Regions from separate parts of the Paenibacillus sp. AR247 genome, predicted to be linked through region 3. Evidence: riboswitches for the same ligand, from Rfam matches in the RefSeq annotation. Region 3 holds a riboswitch; each other region holds the start of a gene.
What was found. Region 3 has a riboswitch for cyclic di-AMP ahead of CPT76_RS00965 (alpha/beta fold hydrolase). Riboswitches for the same ligand answer to the same signal wherever they lie in the genome.

Region 1 (7,044 bases), on a different contig from region 3:
TGAAGAGGGCCGCTGGATCGTGCGCAAATACGTTTTCTCCAATTTCATGAAGGGCATTTCCTTTGTGGATGAGGTTGCGGCCATTTCAGAGGCTTTTGGCCACCACCCCTTTATTACGATTGATTATAAAAATGTGACGCTGCGTTTGACTTCATGGGATGAAGGCGGGATTACGTCCCTGGATGTCAAGGAGGCTCACCAATTTAACGAACTGTTTGAAAAAATGCGTTCCGGCGAAAAAAGGTAACGAGAATAATGCAGCAAATAAAAACACGCTCGATCTCTTCAGCTTTCAACTTGTCTTTAAAGGATGGCATGCCGCCTTTACCTTTAGTGATAATGGTGTAAATCTCTTCAGCGGACAGTTGGCTTCCGATCTTTTGAAGGTTCGGGCCTACGGCACCCTGAAGCTGATCCCCGTGACAGCTAATGCAGCCCTGTGCTTTAATCGTAGATTCGGCCGCTGCGGCGTCCATCGTAACTTCCGGCATGGTCGGCTTCTCTTCTTCCGCCACCTGCTCTTTGCCTGGAAGCGTAAACATGAGCACAATTGCCATAACCACTGCGATCGTTAATACACCGCTCATGATCCATTTTTGCATCCGTTTTCGTCCTTTCTATGTAAACTGTCATTCTTCATTCCTTCATTATAACGGAACAAGCCATCACATCAAATAGTTTGTGTCAAAAAAGCAAACGAATCCAAACTTGGGGCCACCAAAAATACACAAATTTGTACCATTTTTATGATGATGGAATTTTCAAAGTTAGATCCCTTCATAGACCATACAGTGAAACAGCTGTTCACCTTCAGGGGTCAGCTTGGGGTAGGTATCAGCGATAACAAACCCCGACTTCCCGTAAGCCCGGATGGCCCGCTTATTCCATGTGTGCACTTCAAGGTCGATTTCGTCCCCAGGCCGTTTTTCCCGGGCTGCGCCGACCACAGCCTGCATAAAGCTCTTACCCAGCCCCTGGCCGCATAAATCAGGCCGCATGCCAACACCAAGCCGGGTCACGCCTGCCAAGGGAAAGAACTGCGCGAACCCGCACAAGGTATGTTCAGCATCCAGGACGGACACATACTGGCTTTGCCTCACCTCAGGATCACCAAATTCGACGCCAAGCGCCTCCATCTGATCCCACGGCAGCCAGCCGTATAAATCGTATGGAGGTTCGTACGCCCAACCGCAGACGGTCTCAGCATGCTCCCGGGTCATGGGAACGATCATGAAGCTCTCATGTTGGAGGTTCATGTGCAGATCTCCCTTCCAGACCTCCCTGTAGGATTTGAACATTAGAGAAAAAATATTCCGGATTGCCGCAGATATCTGTTTAATTCCGGAATATAGGGGTAAATGAGGAGTAGCGGGCGGGAATGGAAGGGTTACCCATTTCTGTCCGCAAAAAATCCCGCAAAAGGAGATTTCGGCAAAAATCTCATTCTACGGGATCTCGTACCCTTGCTTTACCTGCATTACTGGACGTCATCTACGTCCTCGGAATCGACGGCGGCGGTTTTGTATTTATCCGTACTCATGATTCGTTTGGCGCCAACGTAGCGGTTGACGTAGTAGCTGTCGCTCAGAGAGCTGATGATCACACCGCGAGAAGTGGAGGCATGTGCGAATTTTCCGTCGCCGACGTAAATTCCGACATGGGATACTCCGGCTCCCGATGTATTAAAGAATACCAAGTCGCCTGCTCTCAGATCACTGCGGGATACGGCCGAACCCATGCTGAACTGGGATCCAGACTGATGGGGCAGATCGATGCCCAATTGATCAAATACGTACATTGTAAATCCCGAGCAGTCAAATCCGCTTGTTGTGGTTCCGCCCGTTCTGTACTTGGTTCCGATCGCACTGTCGATCACTTTATCCATCTTGGAATCCGCGAAAGCGCTTCCTGTGCCGACCGTGAGCACGATGGCGAAACTTATGACTGCTGCTGCAAGTTTCTTCTTCAAGTAAAATACCCCTTCCGGCGCCTGCGAGGTTAGCTTAAGGATTCGGTAGAAGGCCCCCTATGATCCCTCTGAAGCAAGATCAATTCACCCATAACTGGTTCCCCCGCTTTCCTTAGTGTGAGGAAATTCGGCATGAACTTTTTACACTATGTATAATTCCCTGTTACTTCTTATTCGTTCGCAACTTTGTGTCAGGTAAAGATTACAAAGTTGTTACTATCGCTGGGACTATTGTAACAAAGGAATCGGACTTTGGCAATTGTTTCTAACAGAAAAAGAAGATTTGTAGGAAAAATTATAGGAAATGATGTTTATTTGTTGGACGAGTGGGTAAAAGAAATGACAAGGGTGGAAAAAACAGGAGAAAATCGTGGACTTACTCGTTTAAAAAATTTTTTTGAAATGCTGTTACCTTTTCGGTGGTTCGTACGTCTAATAAGTAACAACAAACCCGCGGGGCGATTTCGGCAAAAATCAGCGGCGCGGGTTGTTCTGGATATGCATTGTTTTCGAGAGATAATCAATTGTAAACCGCAGCTTGGTATTTGGCCGTACTCATGACCCGTTTGGCGCCAACGTAGCGGTTGGCGTAGTAGCTTTGGCTCAGTTTGCTAATGGTAACGCCTTTCGAAGAGGACGCGTGCGCGAATTTTCCGTTGCCGATGTAAATGCCGACATGGGAAACGCCTGCGCCTAGGGTGTTAAAGAAAACAAGGTCTCCTGCTCTCAGCTGGCTTTTGGAAACAGCGGTACCTGTTTTATATTGCGCAGCCGATACACGCGGGAGGGTTAACCCCAGCTTTTGGTACACGTAACGGGTAAAACCGGAGCAATCGAAGCCGTTCGTAGTTGTTCCGCCGGTTTTGTAAGAAACGCCGATCGTGTTGTTAACGATGTGATTCAGAGATGAATCCGCAAATACGCTGCCGGTGCCCATGGAGAACGCAAGTGTAAGGCCCAGCGCTGCGGCTGCCAACTTCTTCTTCAAAAAAATAAACCCCTTCCAATGCCTGCGAGGTTAGCTTAAGGATTCGGTAGAAGGTCCCCTATGATCCCTCTGTAGCGAGATCAATTCACCCAAAATTGGATCCCCCGCTTCCTGGTGCCCGGGAATTCGGCTCGTGATGATTGCACCGGAAATGGACATGCTGACAAGTTACCTATAATCGTACATACCAATCAAATGAACGGACAAATGATGAAATCAGTTACAGCAAAGTCAAAATCGTTACAGCAAAGATTACAAAGTTGTTACTAAGTTCGTACTCGGATTATTTTAACAGAGGATTTATACTTTGGCAAATGGTTAACAATCATTTTACAACAAAAACCCCGCCTCTTTTCAACAGAAAGAGACGGGGTTCTTCTTTTATCAGCGGATTAAAGTGATGACAAAATTTTAACTATTCCGAAATATTTTTTTTCGTACGGTTCATTTGCTGATGCCACAAATCATATTGGGAGGAGCGCGCTTCGCAGGCAGATCCAGAGCGAGGAGAACATGCTGGTTCCACCGGTTTTGCCAAACTGCATGAACAGAATCATCTGATGGACGATGTAGCAGTACAGAAGCCAGACTGCAATGTACGGGATGCAGTGAAGCAGCTGGGCATGGTTTTGGATCGCGCTGAGCAGGATTGGATACATCTTCGGGATCATCCAGTATAACGGAGCGGCGATAAGCACCCATTCGATCAGGTGAAAAAGAAACACCGTTTTGCCGTGCAGCTTCATGCCCTGGAAGAAAAACAGTCCGCGTTCCCCCTGATGCTCCCGGTGCAGGCCATAGAAGATGCCCGCGTGGATAAAAGGGGTCAGCAGCATGCGGAGGGCGACCATCCCCAACAGAACCCACAGGTAGGTATGCACGGTGCTGCTTTGGGTTAAGCTCATTTGTCCCTCCACATAATAGAGGACTTGGCTGAGTTCGGTCGGCGGGGGATCGGGATACCGCATCAGCAGCGGCACGACCGCCGAATCGATCAGACGGTACAGGAAGTAGCCCCAGAGCAGCTGGTACAGGAACATGATGATCATGACATAAAATTGGTCTTTGACGCTTTTCCAACCGTTAACAATATAGGATTTCACTGCTCTCACCTCACCAGGACAGACTTCCAAGCAGGGTTTCAATCAGCTTGGTAATGCTTACGTTCCAGCGGAGGAGCACTTTATGATCCATGTCCGCCTTCAGGTAGTTGTTCACATGTTTGTTTTCCAGCACGATCGTATAGCCGGGATCGATCATGGCCCAGGCCAGCGGGGAGCTGTATGTCAGCTTGAACTGGGTGCTGGCGTTCTTTACGTCCCAAACCTTTTTGATCTGATGCCCGTCCGTAAACGTGAACAGAATCGGCACCTGCGGCAGATCGCCGCCCTTTTTGCTGACCTTCACCATAGAATCATACCGGGGCTGCGCCGAATCTTTATCCTTGCGCACCGTAATTTCGTCGACCGAAAAATCCGCCATCTGGCTGCCGTATACATATTGATCGAAGAAGGTTTGCCACGACTTGCTGGTTACCTGCTCGACCACCTTTTGAAAATCAGCCGTGGCAGGATGTTCGAAACGGTATTTCTTCGCATAGGTGGACATGATTTTCTTCATGGTCTGGGCGCCGGTCAGCGTCTCCATTTCTTTCAGGACCATCTTGCCGCGGTAATACACGTTCAGTGCATATTGATTCTGCGACGTATATTTCCAGGCGTCCTGGGTCAGCGGCGCAGGTGAAGCGATGAGCGAGGACTGAATCGGCAGATTGGGGATGACGCCGTATTCCTGCTCCATCAGCTTATCCTCAGCATAGGAGGTGAAGCCTTCGTCCAGCCAGGCCTCCTCGAACTCGTTGCTGGCGATCATGCCGTAGAAGTACTGATGGCCGATTTCATGGATGACGGTCCGCTCGAGGTCGTAACCCGGGGAGTCGTCCTTGGCCCCGAAGGCCGTAAATCAGCGTTGGATACTCCATGCCGCCTGCCCCGTTGCCTGCTTCGGGCGGAACGACGATAGATAGAGTGGAATACGGATACTTCCCGTACCATTTGCTGAAATATTTAAGCGCGGCCTTGGCGGCGTAGAAGTAGCGCTCTTTCAAATCCTTGTGGGCGGGATCGAGATACAGCTTGATCCGGACCCCGGGCACCTCCGCTGAAGAGAACGGCTCCTCGGCGACGATAAAGTCGGGGGATGCGGCCCAGGCAAAATCATGTACGTCGTCGGCGTAGAACTGATAGATCTTCTCGCCGTTCTTGATCTGTGAGTTCTGTACCGGGAAACCGGTTGCGGCCACCGTGTAGTTCTTCGGTACGTGAATGCGGACGCTGTAAATGCCGAAATCGGAGTAGAATTCCGAATTTCCGTGGTACTGGTGCAGGTCCCAGCCCTCGCTCGTCCGGCCTCGCGTTCCCACGGGCTCGTAGACGGCGATTTTGGGGAACCACTGCCCGGCCATGACAAAGTTACCGGCGGTCCCCATTCGGGCGAAGATTTTGGGCAGTTGGACTTCGAATTGCATGGACAGCGTGATGCTTTCACCTGGTTTCACCGGCCGCGGAAGACGCACCTTCATCAAGGTCTTGTCCTTCGTATTGCCGTCATCCGGCTGCACGTATTGAATCCGGTGCATCAGCGACAGACCGTCGGCAGTCTTCATCGCAGTCAGTGTCATGGACCCAAAGCCGTCGGCAGGCATCGTGTCATTGCGCAGCTTCCCGCCTGATTCCTTCATAAACGTCGTATCCATGGAAGCGAAGGCGTTCGGATAGAGGTGAAAATACAGCTCGTTTACCGTTTTTTGCCGGGATGAGTCCAGGTCAGGGTCTGGGTTCCTTTAATTACCCGGCTGTCCGGATCAAGGGTCGTATCGATGTGATATTCCACCACCCGCTTGCTGAGCACCTCCGCGGTCGGCTGCTGGACGCTCTCCATCGGTGACGGAGGCTTGTAAGCCGCTGGAGGCTTGGCCTGATCCGGAGCGTAGGAAGGCATGGACTCGGGCGAATCCTTAAAGACGAACCACAGTGTTCCCGTAATCAGGAGTACAAGAACGAGAAAGGATAAAAAGACGAGTTTGGCGCGTGCTGGGGCCATATACGAATACCTCCCGTTGACAAGCATCTACAGCATGTATATGTTGGCTTTCCAGCGATTATTAGTTAAAATAAAATTAAGTTGGACGGGTATCCACAAATCGCGGAGGCGCAGCGCAGCGTTTCTGTTTTCAAATAGGAGGAACATCGGAAATGGACAACAAGGAACAGGTAGGCAAGAAGCCCATCGCACTGAATATCGTCAGCGGCAAGAGCAAGCACAAGATGGGTTTTGGGGCAGGCTCTATCGATCTGAACAACATTTCTCCGGTCATTATCGACCGCGGCGAAGCCGTCATCGATATCGGAGCAATGCACGCCAAGAGCAAGCCGGAGCGCCGCATTCGCTTTACGCCGAACCGGGAGGAAGTCCCGAACGGACGCCAGGTGTGGATCGTATGGGTCGCGGTGGACCGGAACGAGGATGGACAATTCTACGGCGGTGCCACGGCCAGTGAGATGTGGATCGATGAAGAAGAGAGACGGGGCTGGAAAATCCTTGCCGATCACGTGAACCGGATGGATGCCGCGCTGAAGCGGAAATTTATGCTGGACGAATTGGGATCTGAGGAAAAGACGCTGCTGAAGAACCTGCTGGTGTCGCATAATGAGCAGTGGTGGGAAGCTTCGCCGGATGAGCTGAAGAAGGCGCTGGAGGTATAGCGTAAATCGCGGGCTCTTCTCGTTATAAGAACAAAGGACCTGTTCCTGCTGACGGATGTATCGATCCGTGGGCAGGGCAGGTCCTTTTTTGCATGGCATGAAGGGACAGGGTCTCGTGTACAGTACGGAATTAACCCCTTAGCGAAAAAGGCAGCGGCTCAGGGGCTTTGACCGACACGTACGGATGGCCGTCGATATAAAACCGCCACGGCTTGAGGGCGTACTCCTCCGCGTAATCAATATTGATCCGTGGAGACTGGATGATCGGGAGCTCATCAGCCCGGTCGCCGGACTCAAGCCGCAGCGGGCTGTCCGCATGACCG
Region 2 (7,044 bases), on a different contig from region 3:
GAAAAGGCATGAAACATGGGTTGATGACCCAAGAAGAGAGTAAACATTCGGTACACTCTCATCACCACCGACAGGCAACAAGTGAAGGCCATCAACTGTCCACTACTCATTCACACAAATCCCATTCTATGAAGGATATGCACCACGCACATCAAGAACATAAAGAACACGAGAGCCATAAGGTTCTAGCCACACGCCCTCAAGTTATGGCATTAACCGTTGTAACTGGGCTGATGCTTATCATCGGCATTGTGATTCCAAATATCTTTGTGAACACCAAGCTGAGTGCACAGGATGTGGGGAATGTGATTATGCCTCCGGGTATGATCATGACGCGTACGTTATCTGGAGAGGCAATGAAGGATATGAGGGCGGTTCTACCCCATGAGGTGAATAAAGATATGGTCGTCGGAAATCAAGGGGATCTGCCTCTGAAACCGACATTAGAAAATGGTTTTAAGGTATTTCGACTAGAGGCGGATATCTTTAAGTGGAATATCCTCCCGAATCGATCCGTGGATGCATATGGTTTTAATGGCCAAGTACCTGGTCCCCAGATCCGTGTAAATGAGGGCGATCGAGTCCAAATTCAAGTAACCAATCATTTACCGGAGCCCACTTCTGTTCATTGGCACGGATTAATTTTAGACAATGCAATGGACGGGGCTGGAGATATTACACAGAAACCTATTCAGCCCGGGGAAACCTATACGTATACATTTGATGCAATTCAATCTGGCATGTATTTTTACCATTCCCATTATGCTCCTGACCGGCAGCAGTCTCTAGGTTTATACGGAATGCTTATCATTGACCCAAAGGACGACACCAAAAATCCACAGTCACGACGTGGAGACAATTGTAAGTTTACAGGAATGGCTTGTACGCGATGGGTTAACCTTTCCAGCGATGTCCATGGAGGGGGCGTTCCCCAATTACTTTACTATTAATGGTAAATCGTATCCAGCAACGGAAACCGTGAAATTAAAGGTTGGACAAACAGCACTTATTCGGTTTGTAGGATCAAACAATAACTTTATCCATCCTATGCATATTCACGGTGGACCATTTGAAGTCGTCGCATTAGACGGTGAGTTGCTTTCTCCCACTGCACGTTATAAGGCTGATACTGTAAATGTTGGACCTGGGCAGCGTTATGACGTGTTATGGACAGCTCGTAAGCCAGGTAAATGGCTGATTCATTGTCATATTCCTCATCATACGACCAATGACAATGTGGAGATGCAAGGTGGTGGCGGCCTGATGATGATCTTGGATGTTACTGAATAGGAGAAAACTCAACCTCCAGGTGGAGGTTGAGTTTTCAACAATACATCCTCAGGTAGACGTCTCAATAATTGATTCTTATTAAAATGAACGTTAGGAACATTCATAAAACATTACATCTCATCTTCTATATTGGAGGGAACGATTCAATGAGCGAAATGTGGAGTTCAGATCAAGTCATTCAAGCATGGAGAAGCAGCTCGGGGGCTAGAGCAGAAATGATGGCGGAAGCTACACAATTGATGCTACAAGCTGCCGGCCTGAAACCGGGCCAAAAGGTCTTGGATATAGCTGCAGGGATGGGGGAGCAGTCATTTATGGCTGCACGTTTGGTCGGGTCGGAGGGTTCAGTCGTGGCCACAGATATTTCGGAAGGGATGCTGCAGATCGCTAGTACATTAGCTCAGGAGGAAGGAATAGCTAATCTCTCCACGTTCGTCATGGACGCTCAGCACCTAGATTTTCCGCCTCAAACCTTCGACGCAGCTATCTCAAGGCATGGACTTATGTTTATCCCCCGGCTGGATCAGGCATTAACCGGTATCTATCACGTATTAAGGGATGGGGCAGCCTTTGCTGCGCTCGTATGGTCTAATGCTGAAAATACCCGGTGCTTAGCCTTCCTATGCAAATATTGCAAGAGGTAACAGGGTTGGAATTGCCTATGGAGGAAACAAATAAGGTTTTTTCTCTATCAAATCCAGAAGAATTAAGTGATATATTTAAAGGTGCTGGGTTTAAAGATGTCGACATCCGCCCCGTTCGGCACCTTCAGCGGATTTCATCGATCAAGGAGCTGCTTCTACACCAAAAAGAAATGGCATCCGGCATGATGGGAAAGGGATTGGGAAGTATCGATGATGAAATACGATCTCGGTTGATATCGAAAATCAAGGAGGCCTTTGAACCCTATGAAGGAAAGCGAGGAATAGAAATTCCTGGAGAATCTCTTCTGGTTCATGGAACCAAATAAAGATCTTCCCGAAAGGAAGAATATCCTTCCTTTCGGATGGTTTCCCTTCTTTACTAATGTGTCGTTTGTTCTATTCTATGAAAATATGGAATAGAAATAGACTACACATAACAATATAGAAAGGGAGAACTACATGCCAAAACAAGCCACATTTAAAGGACTAGGGGTATTTACATTCCTAGCATCTTTCATAATCTCCTTAAAAGTCATCCCGTTGTATATGGATGTCCCCCCTTTACCCGTGAAAGAAGTACCTGAGCATCAGATGAAAATAAATGATCCGCTCATCGAAATGGATCCTCAGAAAAAAGCGGTTACGTCTTCCATAAAGAAAGCCCCTCCATCTAAAAGTGCGACAACACCCCAAGCGTTGAAACAAGCTAAAAGCAACCTGCCATCCGATACGAATCAGACCAATACACGATTAACTACAAAGAATCAAATTATTACTCCGGTAACGAAGAAATTGCCTCAGAAGAGTAATCCAGTGCATTCAGGTCCACCTCAAGTCCTTATTTACCATACGCACAACCGGGAATCTTGGCTGCCAGAACTTGAGGGGCAGAAGAACCCAAGTCAGGCGTTTGACGCTAAAGTCAATGTTACTTTATTAGGAAAAGATTTGGCTTCTAAGTTAACGGCAAAAGGAATGAATGTCATCCAATCCACCGAAGATTACGCCGGAGAAATTCAAAACTTTAATTACGCAAAATCGTATGTGTATTCTAAGGCTACACTCACTCAGGAGCTGTCTAACCATAAATCAATCGAATATGTATTTGATATCCATCGAGATTCAGAGTCCAGAAATCGTACAACGATCCAATTCAATAATGTTGATTATGCTCAATTATATTTTGTGGTCGGAAGGGATAACCCAAACTGGGAAAAAACAATGCAATTTGCCACGAGAATTCAAAATAAATTAAACAAAAAGATACCCGGAATCTCCAAAGGCATTTATCAAAAGGATCATTCGAGCGGCAACGGTAAATATAATCAATCCCTTGTCGAATCCAGTGCCTTGATAGAAATTGGCGGAGTGGAGAATATGCTTCGAGAAAATTATCGGACGATCTCCATCTTGGCTGATGTCATTCATGAAATTTGGCATGAAGATCATGGTTCGACTGTGTCCTGACGGTAAATACCTCTAACCGATCTGGCAATGCCAGATCGGTTTTTTTGTTTGGCGTCTATATCATTATTTGCCTTGGTTTTTCTGTTACTTGGATTAATTCTTTACAAAATTGTTATTTGTTCTTGCGTAAATGTTCCGTTACCAAGATAAGCACCTCGATATCGGGATATTGAAATCGACAAACTCCTACTCAGTTTCGTTGAAACTTCCATAAAATCCAACAAATATCTGTGAAAAAAGTTACGGTTAATGGGAATCTATCAATTAGGCATTGACAAAAAATCTAGTTATATACTACATTATGTAGGGTTACATTTTTTTAATCATTATTGCCGAATTTCTTGATACTGAAAACGGGGGAACCATTTTTGGGTGAAATATTCTCATTGAAGAATAGAGGGAACCTTCTACCGAACCCTTAGCTAACTCCGTAGGCATCGGAAGGAGAACTACATAGTGAAGAAAGTAATTTTGTCAATGTTAGGTGCGGCCATTGTTTTTTCAGCAAGTGCAACCAGTTCCTTTGCCAGTTCCGTTAAACTCGAAAGTGAGGTGGATAAGGTCGTAGGCACTCCTTATCAGTGGGGCGGCACATCAGTGGCTGGTTTTGACTGTTCCGGTTTTATTTTATACATATTCGATAAATTCAATTTAGATTTACCCCGCACATCTAAAACACAGGCTCAAGCCGGAACTCCAGTAGATCGTGAAAACCTTAGAGCAGGAGACCTGGTATTCTTTAATACGGACGGTACGGGAATTTCTCACGCGGGTATTTATATCGGCAATAATGAGTTTGCACACTCTTCAAGCAGTAAAGGCGTTACGATTAGCAAATTATCGGATTCATATTATAAAAATCGGTATGTTACAGCACGCCGCGTCGTGAGTCAACAAAGTTACCTGAAAATGATCAGCGAAATTTGATCTAGTCGGGATAAGCCACCTAAATCAAAAATGAAAGCACCGGCTGAAGTCAGTCGGTGCGTTTTGTTGTTTATTCAGGGACGTTGTTCACAGTGGGATCAGGCGTATAATTATTTTGATAATCATCATACATCACATCAGTTACCATTCCAGCGGACGCGTGGTGTAAATCGTGGCAGTGGAACATCCATTCACCGGGGTTGTCAGCTTCAAAGGCAACTTCATACGTTTCGCCAGGTTTGACGTTCAGCGTGTCCTTCATGATCGGAGATCCTTGAACGGGCTTGCCATTCTTGCTCAAGACTTGGAAGAAATGGCCGTGTAGGTGCATCGGGCCTCTTTTTACTTTGATTGTATCCGTCTCCGGAAAAATCTTTCCATTGATCGTGTAAACCATTTCTCCATTTCTCATCTCGGTATTTAGATACATTGTCACGTCTTCATCAAAGGTTTGATCCAAAGAAAATGCGGATGCAGACATGGTTCCGTACTTCTCCAGATCAAAATCGGGAAGTTCTTCGGAGGCATTGGAAGGGTCGGGCTTCGAATTGGAACCTTCGTATTGAATAATGGCTCTCATATTTTGTGCTCGATTATCCTTAGCATGTTCTTCAAGCAACCAGGTTCCGGGATGATCTGCGGTAAATTCAATATCATATCGTTCTCCGGGAGCAATCGAGACGAATTGATCCTTGATCACAGCTGGGTCATTCACGGGCTGCCCGTCGGATGCAACAACCTTAAAGGAATGACCGTGTAAATGCATCCGGTGAGTGATGTAGCCGGCGTTAATCAACCGAAGTTTTACTTTTTCACCCTCTTTAACGGTAAGCTTATCGATCGCATCACCTGTTTTTCCATTGATCGTATAAAGGTCATACATACTCATATCATGTCCTGCCATATTCATCCCACCGTTATCCATGTTCATATCTCCAGAACTCATCCATTCATCGAGCACAAGGGTGTAATCGCGGTCAGCTGTATCTTGGGGGTCTTCGACAATAAGAGAACCATACAAGCCTTTGTCCACTTGATTCACACTGTCTTGATGTGAATGGTACCAATAAGTTCCCGGTATGGTGGCTTTAAATTCATAGGTGAAGGTCTTTCCGGGTTCGACGGCATCTTGTGTGACTCCTGGAATTCCGTCCATATTGTTGGGAACCGGATAGCCGTGCCAATGGATGGAGACAGGCTGCTTGAGTTGATTTTTTAAGTTTATTTTGACCGTATCCCCAACCATTACCCGGACTTGTGGACCGGGAACCGAGTTGTTAAATGTCCAAACAGGAATGGTTTTTCCCTTTTTCACTTCGAGATTACTTTCCTGTGCGGTTATGGTGAATTCTTTACCATTCACAACAGGTGTTGCTGTTGTCAATTTAACGGATGCAGCGGATTCACTGGAGTTGGAAGTAGAGTTTGAACCCATATTCATTTTTGAATGATCCATTCCGTTCATATTGCTTACTTTCGAGCAGCCAGCAGCAGAAATGGCCACCGAGCTAGCGAGGATTATTGTTCTTATTATCGCTGCTTTCATTTGAAGAACCCCTTTCTAATTCTTTTGATGTAAACCTCATTCATCATAAAATAAACATGTATAGAAATGATGAAGATGGCTGGGCTAGTATAACTTTAGGCTTGAATATCATACTATAGGGGGGTATACTAATAACAAATCGAAAGGAGAGTCGAAATTGAAAACCATTACTTTAAACGTAAACGGAATGAGCTGTCAACACTGTGTGAATTCCATTGAAGGAGCTCTTAAGCAAATAGGGGCAGGGGGGAAGGTTAACTTGTCCAATGCTTCTGTTGAAGTTCAATTCGATGAGACCAAACTTACAGAAAGCAAAATTAAAGAGACCATCGAAGAACAGGGTTATGATGTTGTTTAAGTAATAAGTTAAGTAACCTTGAAGTGATATATAGAGGTGCCAAGAAAACCTTGGCGCCTCTAACTATAACTATGCTCGGAACAAGTGAACCCTTAATAAAAGACATTGAAGTCGTCAAAATGAAGAAAATCGGGAAGAAGCATAACAGGTCATTTCGTTGTGAGAAATGATCTGTTTGATTATATAGTCTTGCAGAGAACGGAAGTTGAGGCGTAGGAAAAAGAATCCGCCTATACGTTTGGAGGGAACTCATGCGTAGAATTTTAGTTGTTGAAGACGAGGAGAAAATCAGGGAAGTCATCATCGCTTATTTAAAAAAGGAAGGGTTTGAAGGGCACGAAGCGGCCACAGGGGAGAGTGCTTGGAATGAATTAGCCAATCAACCTTTTGATTTGGTTTTGCTGGATCTTATGCTTCCCGACATGAACGGAGAGGATTTATGCCGGAAAATCCGAACAGCTTATCCCACACCAATTATTATGCTCACAGCTAAATCGTCCATTTCGCATCGTATTCATGGGTTGTCTGTTGGGGCAGACGATTATATGGTGAAGCCGTTCGATCCTCAAGAACTCATAGCCAGAATTCGCACTGTACTAAGGCGAACCAATCAGCAAGAACTTCTGGCCGATCGATTAGAATATGGCGAAGGACGTCTGATTATTGATAGCCATGCCAAACAGGTCTTCGTTCAACATAAACCCATTAGTTTAACCCCATCTGAATATAAATTGCTTTTAGTTATGGCGAGAAACTCGGAGCGAACGTTCTCTCGGGAAGAATTGATTGAACTCGTTATGGGGTTTGAATTT
Region 3 (7,044 bases):
CGGTATCCGAACGTCCGGCTCAAGATCGTCTCGGCAGTCGATGTAGCGGACCTCGTCCTTAGTACGGAAATCGATATCGGCATCTCGCTCAAGCCGCTTTACGACAACCGGCTGGTGGTCAGGTCCCTGCCCCGGGAGGAGTATGGCGTGGTGGTATCTGCCGAACACGAGCTGGCCGGCAGGGAGTCGGTCTCCCTAACTGAACTGAACGGCCTGCCGATCATTATGTATCCCAAGGGGTTCTGGGGAAGGGAGCTCGTCGAGCAATACTGCCGGAAGAACGGGTTTAACCTGGACATCGTCGTGGAAACGACGTCTAATCCTTCGCTCTTCCGCTTTGTCCGGGAAAACATGGGGGTTACCGTTCAGACGCCTACGCTCGTCGAAGCCATCGGCGATCCGAAGCTGCGGTTCCTCCCCATCCATGATGATCCGCCCTACAGGGAAATGAGCATCATTTACCGGGCGGATAAATATTTGGGCCATGCCGCGCAGGCTTTTATTCATCTTGCCGAGGAGCGCCTCAAATCATAGTGCGAGCTGGAGGCGCGCAGCATGGCCTTGCAATCGGCCCAATTTTGACCCTTGGGAAGTTATATGTATCTTAAAGGCGTGGTGTCCCCCCTGGCGATACGGAGCAGCCTGTAGCACATGATGCGCTCATTATCCGTAATATGGCCGAGCACCTCTTTCAAGCTCCATTTGCCTGGCGCATAGCGGTAGTTCCCCTTTTCTTCCGTCAGTGCAGAATAAAACGCGGTCGTCCGGTTCAAAGACCCGTTCAGAATCTCCTCGAGGTTCCCCTCAGGTACGAGAGAGACATACTTGGCGAAACCTTCGTTGTAGTCATCCTTCGTTGGGCGTAGAATCATCGGTATCCATCCTTTCGTTTTGTAAAATGTTCAAGCAATGGGCGTGCCGTTGCCGACAGGCACATCAGGGGCCAGCAGCACCACATCGCCCTCTTCCGGAACTCCGCCGAGAACGAGCACTTCCGATTCATATCCGGCAATCCGCCGTACGGGAAAATTAACGACGGCGGCCACCTGGCGGCCGACCAGCTGCTCCGGGGTATACCTTCTCGTAATCTGGGCCGAGGAACGCTTGACTCCAAGCTCCCCGAAATCAATGCTCAGCTTGATCGCCGGCTTGCGCGCCTCCGGAAAAGGCTCCGCCTTGACCACCGTTCCGATGCGAATGTCCAGCTTCATCAAATCTTCGATGGTTGCCACAACTTTTCCTCCTTCTTATGCCATGATTATATCTCTCCATTATATCCCTGCCTGTCAATGGCAAAAGCACTTTCACCAACCTAAAAAAGGCTGCACACCGCAGCTCAGATTCCCATAACGTATTTTATCGATATAGCCGCAAATAACAAATTAGCAATATGCCTAACTTTCAAGCTTGCCTTTTCATTTATTCTAAAAATCAATCGTTCATCCTCAAATACGACAGTTAATGACGCATTACTTTAGTATGGTGAAATAAATAACTGCGAAGGAGTAGATGAACTTGAAGAGACTCGCTGGGAAAATCGCTCTTGTAACCGGAGGAAGCCGGGGAGCAGGACGAGGGATTGCCGTTGAACTTGGGAAAGCCGGAGCAGTCGTTTATGTGTCCGGAAGAAGTTTACGAGGTACGACTACACACGGTTTTCCAGGCAGTATCGATGAAACTGTGGAGGAGATTCGAAGTCATGGAGGAGAGGCGTACGCATGTCGTTGCGATCATACCCGTGATGAGGATACACAAGCTTTGATCGAGAGAATCCGACAGGAACAAGGACGGCTCCATATCCTAGTGAATAACGTCTGGGGACTGCATGACTTGGAAGTGAATTTACAATCCAAACCATTCTGGGAATATCCGCTGAACATGTGGGATGCGATGTTTCAGAATGGAGTACGCCCACAAATAGCGACAAACCATTATGCGATTCCGCTTATGCTGGAAGCTGATTCTGGATTGATCGTACATACCACATTTCAGGATCAGGATAAGTATTTAGGAACTTTCTATTACGACCTCGCCAAGAATACCATTAACCGCTCAGTGCTCGGATTAGCTCATGATCTCAAAAGCACTGAAATAACCGTGGTAGCGGTCTCCCCTGGCTGGATGAGAACAGAACTGGTATTAAGGAACTTCGGTACAGATGAAGCTCATTGGAAGGAGGTTGATGCTCTGAAACACACGGAGTCGCCGTATTACGTAGGGCGAGCGGTGTCAGCCCTAGCTGGGGATGATGAAGTGAAACTGAAAAACGGACTGGTACTACAGGCTGGTGATCTTGCCCAGGAATACGGGTTCACCGATATTGATGGACGGTTCATCCCTCCCTTTTTAATATAATCAGTCTCATTGAAAAAACGAATACTCGCTAGAGCTCAGTTAACCGCCTTCTTATCGGGCGGTTAACTTGCTGCCTAATACAGCGAGTAGATCGTTTGGTTAGGGCCAGTGCGATTCAAGATGCGATTTTCTTCCCACGAGGCAAATCCCATGAACGCGGGCTATCCTCCATAGGCTTCCCGGGTCCGGTAGATATGCTGGTCCATCAAAAAGTCCAGCAGCATGCGGTTGAATGCATGGGGCTGGCATAAATGGGTCGGGTACATCGCATCCTCGATCGTCGCCAGCTGCACATGCCGGAACAGGGTGGCCGCCCGCTGCATTTGCTTGACGAACCACTCGCTTTGACTGCCTGCGACGCACAGTACAGGCATTGGCAGCCGCGCCAAATTGGCGGGCATCTCCATACCGCAACAGCTCCATGCGCTGCTTGATCGACTCTGTCGGCCGCTTGTGGTACAGCTCCTTGCGCAGGAGTTATACGTCACCCGCAGCGACCTTAGGAAAACTCCGCAGGCAAATAATAAGACAGCCAGCTGCACGCCTCGCAAATATTCAGCAAATGGTTCTTTTTCCCGAAGCATCCGGCGAAGTAGCTGTCTACGAGTACCAGGGCGCTGACCCGGTCCGGATGAAGGGCGGCAAACGTCTGGGCGAGTGCGCTTCCGCTGGAACAGCCGACAAGCGTCGCCTGCGAAATATGCAGCTTATTGAGCAGCTCGCACAGATCGCTGCATTGGGTTTCCATAATGTGCCCGACCTCCACGTCAAGCTTCCCCGAATTGCCGTAACCGCGGAGGTCCAGCACGATTACCTTCGCCCGCTTGCTGAAATATTCGACCTGGGGCTCAAACATATGATGGGACGACAAATGCCCATGAATGAACACGATGGGCGTGCCGCTGCCGTGAATTTCATAATATAACGTGGTTCCGTTTACTTGTATCTGGGGCACTTCATGTTCTCCTCTCTCCCACATAACCTGTTTTCTCTATTTGTACAAAATCGCGGGCGCCGCCCGCTTGGGAATCAATGCTTCTCCTTTTTTAAACAACAAAAAAGAAGCACCGGAAAGAGGACACTCTTCCATGCTTCCAAATCCAAGGCTGAATAAGCCTTGCCATCTGCATGAATAACAGCTGCCTCTCTTAACACGCTTGCGTGGTTAGCTGACGGATTCGGGCCAAAGAGTAGCCCTACTCTACACTTTCGAGATTCACCCCATATGGCCGCAGCGGATGCTGCAGACACGACCGGTTCCCCCGCTCTCCGCCATTCCGGCGGAAATTCAGCGAATAGACATATTCCATGTACACGCTTCATCCTTCAAAATGAGCACACAGAAAAACACAGAGCAGATACCCTGTGTTTACGCTTCAAATCACAGTTTCTTCCGCTCTCAACTACGCTTACGAGGTTAGCTGACGGATTCGGGCCGTGAGAGTAGCCCTACGGAAACAGGCGTTATCCTGCCTCCGATTCACCCCTGCAAGCCGCAAGCCCCAGCATAAAGCTCCGTGGGACGAGGACTGCGATTGGTTCCCCCGCTTTTCATCGGAAAATTCAGCGTTCATCAAGTCGCAAATCTTACTCTATTGGATGATGAAATGAATATACGCCTGGGACGGCGAACTGTAAAGCAGGGAAACGATACGATTCCCTGCTTTATTTGGGGATCTGATGGGAAAACGGGTCCTAATCCGTAGGAATCATTGTTTTACGGCCTTTCCTACCGCTTTCCTTAGCTTTGCTGGATAACTGAAGGCGGGAAACCATTCAAATGGCTGAACCCGCCCATTGGACCGGAAAATAATGCCGGAATAGGGCTGAAGCCGCTAGGCTGAAAAAAAGCGGCTTTTTGCCGGAATTTTGGACTTTGCGGTGGAAAGATGCTGGTTTTGATCCGAAAAAATCCGCCGCGCCTTCTTGCCAAGAGAACTCCCTTGGACGTATGATGCGGATAGTTTACCAATCGGACACATGTATGGAACCCTACTGGCCGTGACGATCCGGAACAAGACGGCAGGGAGTATCCATGAAATCACGGTCAAGGAGGATGTCACGATGAACCGGGCTTTGATCTCCACCATCGAACTGTTTGAAATCGATCTTCCAAGGTACCAGCACCACAGCCTGGGCTGGCTGGAAAACTGCCGGATCGGCATTGTAAAGCTGCCTTACTCGGGAGAGGAAGGGCTTGCCGAGGGCCTGCTGTGCTCAGGCAAGCAAGCCTTCGACCTGGTACGGTGGGGCTGCTGCCTGCGTTATATTTGCGGCCTGACGCTGGAAGAGGCCATCACCGCGACGGCCATGCACATTCTGAAGCAGCCGGACCACAATCAATACCCGCTCGCGCTGATGGCGCTGCTTGATGTCAGATCACGCCTGGAGCAGCATACCGCGCGCACAACAGCCGAACACATGGGAAGATCCCTTGATGCCGGCCTTCTCGAGCTGAATCGTACGGCTTACGCCAAAGGAGCCGCAGCATCGTTGCGGATCGGGGGAGGAACGTCGCTTGCGATCTCCGGCCTGACGGCTGACCTTGATACGGAAGTCCAGGCGAACGCTCCCGTCAACCGCCTCCCGCTGCTCGGCCCGGAGTTCCCGACGGATACCCGCGCCTTGATCCGCCGCTCCTCGGCATATCTGTCCCTGTTCGGCGCCAGCACAAAGAACCGCCACCCCGGATAATCCCCGAGTGGCGGTTTTTTTGTGCTGCCTGCGCGGGCGGCTCGCTGCCAGGCCTTGCTCCTCCAGCGGACCCAGAGCAGGATGCCCCGCAGCCATTCGTCGGCGATAAACGCTGCCCAGATACCGTACAGGCCGTATCCCCAATGGATGCCGAGCAGGTACGTCAGCGGCACGCTGAAGAGCCAGGTCACCGTGATGGACACGATCATGGCGGACCGGGCGTCGCCGGCGGCCTGCAGCGACCGTTCCAGGATGACGTTGAAGTTGCGCCCCGGCTCCAGCAGAAAGCTCAGCAGCAGCAGGGCCGCTCCCATCGCGATAATGTCCGGGTCGGTCGTGAACAGCTTCATCAGCGGCTGCCGGAACAGCGTCAGCACGGCGACGGCCGCCAGCGTGATCAGCTCGCTCCGGATCAAATTCCGGATCACCTGCTTGTAGGCCTCTTCCCTCTGGCCTGCGCCGACCAGCTGCCCGACGATGATCTGCCCGCCCCGGCCCAGCGAGACGGCCAGAATCATGACGAAGAACATGATGTTCTGCGTGTAAATTTTCGTTGCCAGCACGCTGGCCCCAAGCGACGAAATAAAGGCCGTGGTCACAAACTGGTTGGCGGAGTACGACAAGGACACGGCCGAGGACGGCACGCCGACGCGTAGCACCTTCCCGATATGCTCACGGCTCCACACGAACAGGTCGTTCCAGCGGATGTAGACGCCCGCCGCCTTGCGGAGCAGCACCAGATTGACGGCCAGCCCGACGCACTGGGCAAAGGCGGTGGATATCGCCACCCCGACGACGCCCAGCTTCGGAAAGCCTCCGGGACCGTAAATAAACAGGTAATTGCCGAAAATATTCAGCACGTTCATGCCGATCGTGACAACCATCGTCTGCCGGGTTAATCCATGAGACTGAATCATGGCCGTGACGGCGGTCAGCAGCGCCTGAATGACCAGGGCGCCCCCGGCGATGAGCAAATACTTCTCCGCCTGCCCGAACAGGGAAGGATCGAGGTCAAATATCCGCAGCAGCGGCCCGCTGAGAATCATGACCATGACGCTCACGACCAGGCCGAACAGGAAGTTCAGCGCCAGCGAGGACCCGGCCAGCCGGCCGATTTCATGCTGCCTGCGGGCACCCAGATACTGCGAGATAACCACCGCGGAGCCGAGCGCCACGAAATTGAACATCAGCACCGCAAACATGATGATCTGGTTCGCGACGCCGACCGCAGCAACCGCGCCGTCGGACACCTTGCTCAGCATGAACGTGTCCGATGTCCTGAGGAACATTTGAAGGGCCGATTCCACAAAAATCGGCCACGTAATCGCAAGCAGCGACAGCTTGCTAACGGGGTTGTCTCCCGCGATGGATCTGGACATTACAGGCTGTAAGCCTCCCGGATCTTGGCAATGCCAAGCTTCGCGGTCTCCAGGGCTGTCAACCCGTCATAGCTGTCCATAAACAGCTCCAGCGACAGATAGCCCTCATATCCCGCATCCGCCAGCGTTCTGGCGAGCGCTTCGGACGGAGCGATGCCGTCTCCCGGAAATACCCGGTGGGCGTCCTGGATCTCGGAGCGGGACGGCGCTGCCGGATAATCGTTCACATGGACGATGCCGATCCGGTTCCCAGGCAAGCCTTCAAGGTCCCGAAGCTCGCTGCCGCCGGTATACATGTGGAACGGATCGATAAGAATTTTGGCGTCCGCCACCCCGCTGGCTTGAGCTACGTAAATCGCATCCTTCAGGCTGTTCAGCCGGGCAGCTTTTCCCCAGAATTCAAGATAGGGCTCTATGCCGATCCGGCGGGCCAACTCGGCCAGCTTGGCAAAGGAAGCGGCAAATTCGTCCAGCGTGACGTGGGCAACCTGTCCGAAGGGGGGCGCCGCAGCCGCGAGACAGCCCAGCTCCGCCAGCATTTCCATTTCCTTCTCCGCTTGATCGAAGCCGCGCTGTCTCGCTTCAGGGTCACGGTCGGCCCAAGCCCAGAAGGCGA

Region 1: another riboswitch for cyclic di-AMP. It lies ahead of CPT76_RS25670 (C40 family peptidase); the one in region 3 lies ahead of CPT76_RS00965 (alpha/beta fold hydrolase).
Region 2: another riboswitch for cyclic di-AMP. It lies ahead of CPT76_RS18820 (C40 family peptidase); the one in region 3 lies ahead of CPT76_RS00965 (alpha/beta fold hydrolase).

Annotation. Positions count from the first base shown of each region.
Region 1 is NZ_PCZT01000017.1:31,954-38,997, reverse strand. It holds gene CPT76_RS25685 (4a-hydroxytetrahydrobiopterin dehydratase) at 1-247, shown strand, start outside; gene CPT76_RS25680 (c-type cytochrome) at 204-602, opposite strand; gene CPT76_RS25675 (GNAT family N-acetyltransferase) at 768-1,256, opposite strand; gene CPT76_RS25670 (C40 family peptidase) at 1,478-1,969, opposite strand; cyclic di-AMP (ydaO/yuaA leader) riboswitch at 1,973-2,112, opposite strand; gene CPT76_RS25665 (C40 family peptidase) at 2,490-2,957, opposite strand; cyclic di-AMP (ydaO/yuaA leader) riboswitch at 2,962-3,099, opposite strand; gene CPT76_RS25660 (hypothetical protein) at 3,422-4,060, opposite strand; partial or broken gene CPT76_RS25655 (M1 family metallopeptidase) at 4,071-6,059, opposite strand; gene CPT76_RS25650 (YwhD family protein) at 6,212-6,721, shown strand; gene CPT76_RS25645 (DNA-3-methyladenine glycosylase) at 6,852-7,044, opposite strand, start outside.
Region 2 is NZ_PCZT01000009.1:2,198,551-2,205,594, reverse strand. It holds partial or broken gene CPT76_RS18840 (multicopper oxidase domain-containing protein) at 1-950, shown strand, start outside; gene CPT76_RS38415 (multicopper oxidase domain-containing protein) at 979-1,290, shown strand; gene CPT76_RS18835 (class I SAM-dependent methyltransferase) at 1,437-1,934, shown strand; gene CPT76_RS18830 (hypothetical protein) at 1,940-2,260, shown strand; gene CPT76_RS18825 (stage II sporulation protein P) at 2,394-3,401, shown strand; cyclic di-AMP (ydaO/yuaA leader) riboswitch at 3,722-3,853, shown strand; gene CPT76_RS18820 (C40 family peptidase) at 3,858-4,328, shown strand; gene CPT76_RS18815 (multicopper oxidase family protein) at 4,399-5,874, opposite strand; gene CPT76_RS18810 (copper ion binding protein) at 6,032-6,232, shown strand; gene CPT76_RS18805 (response regulator transcription factor) at 6,484-7,044, shown strand, end outside.
Region 3 is NZ_PCZT01000002.1:123,540-130,583, forward strand. It holds gene CPT76_RS00940 (LysR family transcriptional regulator) at 1-534, shown strand, start outside; gene CPT76_RS00945 (DinB family protein) at 594-872, opposite strand; gene csaA (chaperone CsaA) at 903-1,232, opposite strand; gene CPT76_RS00955 (SDR family NAD(P)-dependent oxidoreductase) at 1,510-2,355, shown strand; gene CPT76_RS00960 (alpha/beta fold hydrolase) at 2,517-2,762, opposite strand; gene CPT76_RS00965 (alpha/beta fold hydrolase) at 2,855-3,310, opposite strand; cyclic di-AMP (ydaO/yuaA leader) riboswitch at 3,494-3,659, opposite strand; cyclic di-AMP (ydaO/yuaA leader) riboswitch at 3,747-3,934, opposite strand; gene CPT76_RS00970 (MATE family efflux transporter) at 4,824-6,428, opposite strand; gene CPT76_RS00975 (sugar phosphate isomerase/epimerase family protein) at 6,428-7,044, opposite strand, start outside.